DNA from 2 places in the Pseudoalteromonas sp. SR41-1 genome. Region 2 is predicted to be linked to the other one. Evidence: riboswitches for the same ligand, from Rfam matches in the RefSeq annotation. Region 2 holds a riboswitch; the other holds the start of a gene.
What was found. Region 2 has a riboswitch for cobalamin ahead of H5118_RS16425 (ABC transporter ATP-binding protein). Riboswitches for the same ligand answer to the same signal wherever they lie in the genome.

Region 1: another riboswitch for cobalamin. It lies ahead of H5118_RS02685 (TonB-dependent receptor domain-containing protein); the one in region 2 lies ahead of H5118_RS16425 (ABC transporter ATP-binding protein).

Annotation. Positions count from the first base shown of each region.
Region 1 covers NZ_JACJEK010000002.1:255,508-260,838, forward strand. Annotated here, with positions in the region: gene H5118_RS02670 (VanZ family protein) at 1-217, opposite strand, end outside; gene H5118_RS02675 (YajQ family cyclic di-GMP-binding protein) at 370-852, shown strand; gene H5118_RS02680 (hypothetical protein) at 1,041-1,835, shown strand; cobalamin riboswitch at 1,890-2,074, shown strand; gene H5118_RS02685 (TonB-dependent receptor domain-containing protein) at 2,111-3,937, shown strand; gene msrA (peptide-methionine (S)-S-oxide reductase MsrA) at 4,015-4,551, opposite strand; gene H5118_RS02695 (efflux RND transporter permease subunit) at 4,637-5,331, opposite strand, start outside.
Region 2 covers NZ_JACJEK010000020.1:44,215-49,545, reverse strand. Annotated here, with positions in the region: gene H5118_RS16440 (DUF413 domain-containing protein) at 1-332, opposite strand, end outside; gene H5118_RS16435 (LysR family transcriptional regulator) at 424-1,296, shown strand; gene H5118_RS16430 (porin) at 1,463-2,395, shown strand; cobalamin riboswitch at 2,457-2,591, shown strand; gene H5118_RS16425 (ABC transporter ATP-binding protein) at 2,837-3,649, shown strand; gene H5118_RS16420 (iron ABC transporter permease) at 3,651-4,655, shown strand; gene H5118_RS16415 (cobyric acid synthase) at 4,660-5,331, shown strand, end outside.

The sequences.
Region 1 (5,331 bases), on a different contig from region 2:
AAGCGCCATAACCAGCCAATAAAAGTATTTGCGCATATAGAGGAAGCTTAAACGCTTTATCCATTATTATGGCTAGTATAAAAAAAATCCCAAAATGGGCGACTTTATCAACATGAGGAAATAAATTTACAACGCCACCTTTTACTTCTTTGGCAAATAAAAAGGTAAAAGCTACTATGCTGATTAAAAAAATTGCTTGATAAACACGCCTTGTCACGACAAATCCTAAAATCGCTTAAAAAAGAAACTGGATTATATCAAACTAAATTAGTATCGCACCTGAACAAGATGCAGAAAAATGTAAATATTTATAATTTTAGCGTTATAATTGCGACATAAAATTAAGATTAAATAGTTAGGAGCAAACCAATGCCTTCATTTGATATTGTATCTGAAGTAGAAATGAACGAAGCTAAAAACGCAGTTGATAATGCAAATCGTGAGCTAGAGACCCGCTTTGACTTTAGAGGGGTTGATGCATCTATTGAGCTAAATGATAAAACAATTAAGCTTAAAGCTGAAGCAGACTCTCAGGTTATGCAATTATTTGATATTTTAGCAAGCAAGATATCTAAGCGTGGTATGGATGTATCAAGCTTGGAACTTCAAGATATTAGCCGCGCAGGTAAAAATGTTTTTCGTAATGTGGGCTTAAAACAGGGCATCGAAAAAGATATGGCTAAAAAAGTAGTTAAAGCCATTAAAGACTCTAAAGTTAAAGTTCAAGCTGCTATTCAAGGCGAAGAAGTACGTGTAACGGGTAAAAAACGTGACGATCTTCAAGAGGCTATGCAAGTAGTACGCAGCGCTGAACTAGGTCAGCCTTTTCAGTTTAAAAACTTTCGCGACTAATTTATAAACTGTTTTTAATAAAAATGCTTTAATTTGTCTATATTTGCAGACAGATTAAAGCTACTTAATTTTTTACAACTTTCCCACCTTATCCTCTCGTAGTTCTGCATGTATTAATCCACCTTTTGATATTTAAGCTATTATATTTAATTGAATATAATAAAAATTTCACTCTAGAAGGTATTAAAATGAGACCCCATCAATTATTTCTGTTATTTGTTTTGCTTATATTTACCAAGCCAAGCTTATCAAAGCCAGTTGATATTGATGTATTGGTCGAAGATGGCTACTTTCCGATTATTATTAACGCGCAAAAAAAGCAGGGCTTTGCTCCTGAGTTTATTAATATTTTAAACGACGCACAGGAGGAATTTAACTTTATACTTATTTCTTTACCTGTAAAAAGGCTTACTTTGTCTGTTGAAAAAAATAACTTCGACGTTTTATTTTTAATGGCAATGCAATGGCTGCCAAAAACAACGCAGAAAAACATTGAAAAAACTGAATTTTATACCATCACCAAAAACGAGCTTTATACACTCAAAGAGAATGCATCAGAACAAACTTATTTTGACAATCTGGACAAATTAACCAAAGTTGGGGTTTTAGGGTACTCGTATCAATTTGCAGGATTTAATACAAATGCCGAATACTTGAGAGAAGAGCACCAGGTAAGCCTTACAATCGATGAATTCAATGTAGTTAAAATGCTGCTATTAAGGCGCGCTGAAGTCGGGGTTTTAAACAGTATTGCTTATCAGTATTTTAAAAAGCAGAATATCTTAAATATGGATTTACTATTTAAGAGTGACGTACCAGATGCAGTGTATGAAACACATTTTTTGATTAACTCACAATCAAATAAAATATCTAGTCGCAAAATGGATGAAATATTAAATTTACCTACTACACAAATGCAACTTCAGAAGCTACTTGATAAGTACGGTATTCCTTCAAGCTATAATAATACAGCACTGAACTGAAATAGCTTTTAGCTATATAGACGTCCATTGACATTTGTAAACAAAATGCTCACAATGACGGCATATTTTCAAGGTGCTTGCTAGCCACTTCATGTAATGATTTTTTTAGCAGGATAATCGGGAAGTTGGTGCGTTTTCATGATGACTACAAGCCCAACACTGCCCCCGCAACGGTAGAGTATTGCATGTTTTTATGTGCTTACTGAGTCCGGAGACCGGCCTTGATGCAATCTTACTTACTTAAATCTTTGCGGTGGGCAAAGGTAGGGGATCTCATGTTAAACAAAACAACTCTAGGCGTTGCAATTTCTGCTGCGCTTTCATTTTCTGTGTCTGGTGCAGAGCAATCAATTGAAAAAATAACCGTTACAGCTAATAAGTTTGAGCAATCAATTAACGACGTTTTAGTGAGTGTAAATGTTATTGAACGTGCTGAAATAGAAGCTAGTAACGTACGCGATTTACCTACACTTTTAAGCACGCGAGTGGGTTTTCAAGTTAATCCAAACGGTGGTTTTGGTCAAAATACAGGTGTGTCACTTCGTGGTACAGGCTCTGGCGATACGTTGATTTTAATTGACGGTGTACGTACAGGCTCAGCAACACTTGGTCAAAAAGCACTAAATAATGTCCCTTTAAATAGTATTGAACGCATAGAAATTATTAAAGGCTCTCGCGCGGCTGTTTATGGCTCTGATGCACTCGCTGGTGTTATTAATATTATTACGCGTGAGTCAGATAACTTATCCCTAAGCGCTACATTTGGTTCTGACTCTTATCAAAATTATCAAGTTGCAGGCTCTGTAAAATCAGATGATATAACAACAGCATTTAACGCAGGCTTTGAAAAAACAGATAACTTTGATGTACTGCAAGGCGTAGCACCTGATGAAGATGGCTATGAAAATAAAAACCTTGGGTTTAAAGTAAACTACACCGATGCACATTACGGCGACTTTAAGTTATTAGGCCAATACAGTGAAGGTTATGCAGATTACGACAGTAGCTTTAGCCCAGCAGATAGTACGATTGAACGAGATGACTTTAAAAACTATCAACTTTCTGCAGGTTGGAGCAAAAACTACACTAACCAAACGCATAGTATTGATTTAGCGCTTTCAACAGATGATTCAGACAATACATATGTCGATTTTTCAGTTGGGCCAACAACAAGTACCTTTATAACTAAACGCACACAAATTGATTATAACGGCCAGTACCTGTCATCTAATGAACTTAACATTAGTGGTGGTATTAATTGGTACAACGATGATGTGTCGCATAGTTCGCAACCATTTGTTGAAGACAGCCGCGATGTACTTGCTGTGTTTGTAGGTGCTTACTATGATGCAGATAAAGTACTGGCTAATTTAACTGTTCGCCAAGATGATGATGAGCAATTTGGCGACGAAACAACGTATACAGCCGCTGCAGGTTATCATTTATCTGAAGATGCAACATTTCGTATAAGCCAAAGTACTGGCTTTAAAGCTCCTACATTTAACGATTTATATTATCCACTTTATGGTAACCCTGATTTACAACCTGAAAAATCAGTAAACCGTGAGTTAGGTTTGAGTGTAGATTTTGATATCGCGCAAGTTGATATTGCAATATTTAGAAACGATATAGAAGATAAGATTGATTACGATGCAAACTTTGCATTGGCTAATATCGATGAAGCACGTTACGAAGGGGTTGAATTTAGCTTATCTCAGCAGTTTTTTGGTTTTGATAGCAACCTTAACTTTGCTTACTTAAGCGCTGAAGACGAAGAAACGGGCGCAGAGTTGCGTAATGTTGCTAAACGTACTTTTAACTGGGAACTTGCAAAACAGTTTGGTGCTTTTGATGCAAGCTTAGACATGCAATACCGTAGCGACCGACAAGGTGCTGTGACGCGCTTAGGCTCTTATACACTCTGGAACCTAGCGGGTAATTATCAAGTAAATGAACATATTGAAGTTTCACTTCGTGTAGAAAACTTATTTGATAAAGAATATAACGCTGTTGATTCAAACACTGATTTTACAACGGGTGAAGTGTATTACTACAACACGCCAGAGCGTCGCTTTTTTGCAGGCGCAAGCTACCAGTTTTAACGGTATTTATTAATATTAAAAAGCCCGACTTATGTCGGGCTTTTTAATGTGTAGCTAAGTTTAACTACTAAAATTAGCTAGTCAGCTAAGAACTCTTTAAATACGGTTTCAAACTTGTGTAACTTAGGTGCTATTAAAATACTACAGTAACCCTGCTGTGGGTTTTCGTTATAGTAATCTTGATGATAATGCTCTGCTGGATAATACGTAGTGGCAGGGCTGACTTCTGTCACAATTGGCTCAGCGACATGGCTTTGCAGTTGAGCTATCATTTCGTTGGTTTGCTTAAGTTGAGCTTCATCGTGATAGTAAACCACACTTCTATATTGTGTGCCTATATCGTTACCTTGGCGATTCAATTGTGTTGCATCATGCAGTGTGAAAAACATTGCTAAGAGTGTTTCAAAGCTAACTACAGTCGCGTCAAATTCAATTTTAACAACCTCAGCGTGACCGGTTGTGCCTGAGCATACAGAATCATATGTTGGGTTATTTGTTTCACCGCCGGTGTAGCCAGAGCTTACGGTTAGTACGCCATTTACACGTCTAAATGCAGCATCTATACACCAAAAACAGCCGCCACCAAATGTTGCTACTTGCGTTGTTGAGCTCATAAGTATTCCTAAAATGTATATGGGGTTTAAAGGCGAGCATAAATTGTATGCGCCGCAACAACAAGGTTACGGCGCAATTAAGAGGCTAGATCTCTTCGAAAGGTTTTTCAGCGGCTTGTTTGTCTAATTTTTGCTGTAAAAATTCAGGTGATTGAGTGTTACGTGCAAGTGCATAATATGCAGCAGGTACAACAAAAAGAGTTAGTAGGGTCGATACAATAACCCCAGTAAACACGACTACACCTATCACCATACGGCTTTCAGCGCCCGGACCTGAAGCAAGTACTAAAGGTACCGAACTCATAACCGTAGTCAGCGAGGTCATAATAATAGGGCGCAAACGCTGAGTTGCTGCTTGCAAAATAGCTTCACTAAATTCAACGCCTTTATCGCGTAGTTGGTTAGTAAATTCTACAATCAAAATACCGTTTTTAGCACTTAGCCCTATGAGCATGACAATACCTATTTGGCTGTAAATATTTAAGGTAAGTCCTGTAGCCCAAAGTCCGAACATAGCGCCCATTAAACCAAGTGGTACGGTAAGCATGATGACGAACGGATGCATAAAGCTTTCAAACTGTGCTGCCAGTACTAAAAAGGTAACAGTGAGTGCAAGTATAAATACGTAGGTCATCGCTGATGCGCCTTCGTAATAAAGCTGCGACTCGCCTTTGTAATCTACGGCGCCATCTATATCGTTTTCTTGCGCGGCTACTTCGTTTAAAAAGTTAAGCGCTTGCTCAAGCGTATAACCGTCGGCTAAGTTGGCGCTTAATGTAA
Region 2 (5,331 bases):
GCCGGGCTCGACATTTTTGAACGGCCAAATAAAGTATGAAACTTAGTTTTGCAGGTCGTTAGTTTTAAGTATTTTACCCAAGCTCGTTCGATTGGGTTGGTAGGTTCTTGTGAGCCAGTTACGACTGCTACAAACTGTTCTTGGTGTTCGTTTTGCGGCTCAATTGTTTTACTGTATAAGCCTTTTAAAACAACTCCGTGTTGTTCAAGTATGCTGGCTTCTAATAAGGTGAAGTTTCCGCTGCGGCTAAAGCCTCGTGGAAAGTTTTGATCATCATAAAATTGACGTTGGCTAACAAATGCTTGGCGTAGTAATGAAATGTTATTGCTCATAGCTTTATCCTCATACCTTAGTAATTAGCTGGAGTATGATGCAAGTTTGGCAATTTATTAAACAAATTATTTTTATCGTGAGGATAAAAAATTGGATATCGATTTATTAAAAACATTCGTTGAGGTAGTGCGTACGCGTCACTTTGGTAAAGCGGCCGAAAACCTTTATATTACGCAGTCTGCAGTGAGCTTTAGAATTCGCCAATTAGAGCAAGGGCTTGGTGTTAATTTGTTTATTCGCCAGCGTAATAACATTCAACTTACAGCACCTGGCGAGCGCTTATTACCCCATGCACAAATGATTATTACGGGCATGCAACGCGCCAAAGTGGATGTTGCGCTTGCCGATAATATGCATAAGCAAATTAGCTTAGCAGGAACGCCTAATATTTGGGATGCTTTTTTACAGTTTGGTATAACAAATATTGTATCGGCGATGCCGGGCGTGTCATTAGTCGCAGAAGTTAAAGCACAACAAGAAAGCACTCGGCTGTTATTAGAACGCACGCTTGATTTGGCAATATTGTTTGATCCACCAAAAGTAGACGAGCTAGTGGTAGAGCGAATCTGTGAGTTGCCAATCATTCCCGTAAGCGGATACGACACTGCAACGAACGAAAACTTTTTTGATAATCAGTATGTATATGTTGATTGGGGAACTACTTTTTCACTTTGGCATGCGCGTCAGTTTACCGGTAAAACACCGCCTTATTTTAGAACCAGCACAGGACGTATTGCACTTGATTTAATACTGCAATGTGGCGGCAGTGCATTTATACCTCAAGTATTGGTAGAAGGGCATTTAGAAAAAGGTGAACTGTTTCATGTTAAAGATGTAGAAAATACCTCGCGAGACGTGTTTATAGCGTATCACAGAGACAACGAGCAAAAAGAGTTAATAGAAACCTTAGTTAATTTACTATCGCAAATGACCCCAAGCTTGTCATTAAAGAAAAGTAAGTAAGTTCGGCCGTTTATTAGGCTTTCATGTTATTTTGATTTCAAATTTAATGCATTTTTATTAATAAAAAAAGACATTAATATTTCCATTGTAATATTACTGTCATTTAGCGGTGACAAAATGCAGCAGTTTTAAAAATTAGTCTTTTGTGATTATCCAAGGAAATAACATGAAATTTGTAAAATCGAGCTTATGCTTAGCACTATTAAGTGGTTTATCTTTTAATGCACTTGCCGATGTAGACATTTACGGTAAAGCGAATGTAACAGTGCAATCATCTGATGACGGCGAAGGATCTTTTACTGAGATAAAAAGTAATGCATCTCGTCTTGGTGTTAAAGGTTCTGAAAAAATAAATGATAGTTTAGAAGCGGTATATAAGTTTGAGTTTCAAGTTGATGTGTCTGATGCTGATTCAAAAGGCGATAACGACGACAATATTTCTGCGCGTAACCAATACGTTGGTTTAAAAGGTGCGTTTGGCCAAGTGGTTATTGGTCGTAACGATACTGCGCTTAAACAATCTCAAGGTAAGTTAGACTTGTTTAACGACCTTGAAGGCGATATTAAAAATGTATTTAAAGGTGAAAACCGTTTAGGGAATACTGTTAGTTATTCATCAAACTCATACGAAGGTTTTAAAGTACTTGCTACTTTTGTAGCTGAAGATGATGTAGACGCTGATAACGGTTACTCAATGGCGGTTACTTACGGTGACGTGGCACTTAAAAAGAGCGCAGTATATGCCTCTATCGCAGCCGATAGTGAAGTAAATGGCTACGATGTATTACGCGCGTCAATCCAAGGTAAAGTTGAAAACTTTAAGTTAGGTGCAATGTACCAAACACAAGAAAAAGTTGACGGCAGCGCAGAAGCGGATGGTTATCTATTAAATGCAGCTTACAGCATGGGTAACAACACATTTAAATTGCAATACCAAGACATGGACTTTGACGACAGCGACGATAAGTCAGCAATATCAGTTGGTCTTGATCACAAATTAAATAAAAACATTAAAGTATTTGGCTTTTACTCAAGCTTCGACATGGACAACAACGTTGACCAAGACTACGTAGGCTTAGGTATGGAATACAAGTTTTAACTATTCGCTAAATTAGTTAAAACACTCCCTTTTTAACCGCGCTCTTTTGAGTGCGGTTTTTTTTGCTTTAAATTATTTACTTAGCCGCCCATAATAGAGCTTCATTTGGAATGAGGTGCGAGTCCTCGACTGTTCCCGCAACTGTAATTAGCGCAAAGCTTTAAGTCAGATACAAATGGTATAATACCAATTTTATTAAAAACATGATCTTTCTAGCGAATTAAATAACTTACTAACTTCGTTAAAAATTATTCATATAGAACAAGTATATGTCATAATTTCCGCTTTGTTATTAAGCTATTTCTTTGTCGCTATAATAAATCACTAATTTAGTGCAATTGGTATAAATTCTTTTAACGAGCGGGTTTACTCATTTTTTCTTGTAGTGCATTAGTATTTTTATCGCATTTTAGTGAGTTTAATCCCGTCTAGGACTGACTATTGCACACTCAAACGCCATTAAATATACCATTACTAAACGTTAAAAACGTATCGTGGGGTATTGGCAATAAAACGATCCTCAAAAAAATAAACCTTACAATACACGAAGGTAAATTTGTTGGTTTAATTGGACCTAATGGCGCAGGTAAATCGAGCTTATTGCGTTGTTTATATCGTTTTAATAAACCCAGTGATGGCGTTGTAGAGTTTAACAACACCGATATTTGGCAGCTAAAAAGCGATGAGTACGCAAAAAAAGTAGCGGTTGTTTTACAAGAAACCCCGTCGCAATTTAACTTAAGCGTATTTGATGTTATTGCACTTGGGCTAACGCCTCATAAATCGCTATTTAGCTCAGTAACTAACATTGATAAACAAAAAATTACCCAAGCTATCAACACTGTAGGGTTGGCAGATCATATCGATCAAAGCTTTGAGTCACTTTCGGGTGGTGAAAAGCAACGTGCCTTGATAGCCCGCGCCATAGTTCAGCAACCTCAGTTGTTAATAATGGACGAACCAACTAGCCATTTAGATGTTAAATACCAAATACAGGTAATGGAGCTTGCTAAATCGTTGGGTGTAACGGTGTTTGCATCGTTTCACGATTTAAACTTAGCTTCTGCAATGTGCGATGAACTAGTGGTTATTAAAAATGGTGAAATTACACATACAGGCACGCCAAGTGAGGTATTAACCGAAAACATGCTAGGCGACGTTTTTGGTGTCTGCGCTCAAGTAAATAACCACCCGCAAATATCGGAGTCGGGAAATAGCATCCCTCATATCACTTACTTTTATGGTTACGAATAATATGATCGCAGTTAATACTCGCCAATCACTTGCGCTATTTATCAGTGCTGCAGCTGCTTTATTTAGCTTATTTGCAGCACTTAGTTTTGGCGCAGCAGAGACCTCACTTCAAGATGTATTTAATAGCTTTTTACTCTCAAATGATGCGTCTTTTAATTCGCGTATTATTTTTGAACTAAGAATGCCACGCACATTACTCGCCTTTTTAGCCGGCTCTGGCTTAGCAATTGCGGGGCTTATTTTACAAACGGTAACGCGTAACCCTTTAGCCGATCCTTACTTATTTGGTATATCGTCGGGTGCCTCATTTGGCGTGGTGTTACTTATGGCATTTGCAGGTATTAGCGCAGGTTTTATGTTATCGGCAGCAGCGTTATTAGGTAGCTTACTCGCTATGAGTTTATTAATACTTATTGCAGGTAGGCAGCAAAGTGCACAGGTAGAATCAATGTTATTAGCTGGTGTTGCTCTGTCGTTTTTATTTAGTGCATTTACCAGCTTGCTGCTTTATTGGAGCGACCCTCAGGCGGTAGCCGCTATTTTATTTTGGACACTGGGCAGCTTTTCGCGTGCGCAGTGGGCTACGCTTTGGTTGCCTTTATTGGTAATTACATTGTGTACGTTTGTAATGCTGAGCTTTAGAAGGCAGCTAAATGCTATGTTACTGGGCGATGAAAGCGCAATTACATTAGGTGTGAGGGTTCAGCGCTTTAGAATACTTATGCTGGTTTTAAGCTCATTAATTACCGCTGTGCTGGTGGCTATGTGTGGTGGTATTGGGTTTGTAGGATTAATGGTGCCGCATATTGTGCGCTTTTTTATATCCCAAGGCACCATCGCTGGCTTACTGGTAACCAGCTTGGTGGGCGGTACATTTATGGTGTGGGTTGATGTACTTTCGCGCTCATTGCTGAAAAACCAAGAACTGCCCGTAGGTGTTATTACTGCAGCTATTGGTAGCGTGTTCTTTTTGAGTCTATTGTTTTTTAGAAAGCGAAGGGTGTAATTCCATGAAAACCTTAATGGTGCAAGGCACTACATCAGATGCTGGTAAAAGCACTTTAGTTGCTGCCCTTTGCAGGGTGTTTGCTAAGCGAGGGGTAAAGGTTGCGCCTTTTAAACCACAAAATATGGCACTTAATAGCGCAGTAACAAAAGATGGCGGCGAAATTGGTCGTGCGCAAGCTTTGCAAGCAATAGCAGCTAAAGTAGAGCCAGAAATAGACTTTAACCCTATATTACTTAAGCCTAATAGCGACACGGGCGCACAAGTAATTATTCACGGAAAAGCCGTTAGTAATATGGAAGCGGGCAAATATCACGACTATAAAAAAGTGGCGATGGATGCAGTAATTACTTCACATAACCGCTTAGCTAAACGCTTTGAATTACTCCTTGTTGAAGGGGCTGGGAGCCCTGCTGAAATAAATCTGCGTGAAAACGATATTGCTAATATGGGCTACGCCGAAGAGGTAGATTGCCCAGTAATTATAATTGCTGATATTGATAAAGGCGGCGTATTTGCACACTTGGTAGGTACGCTTGCGTTGTTAAGCGAGTCAGAACAAGCGCGCGTAAAGGGTTTTGTTATAAACCGCTTTAGAGGCGATATAGGTTTGCTGCAAGGCGGGCTTGATTGGCTTGAAGAATACACAAACAAACCCGTACTTGGCGTATTACCT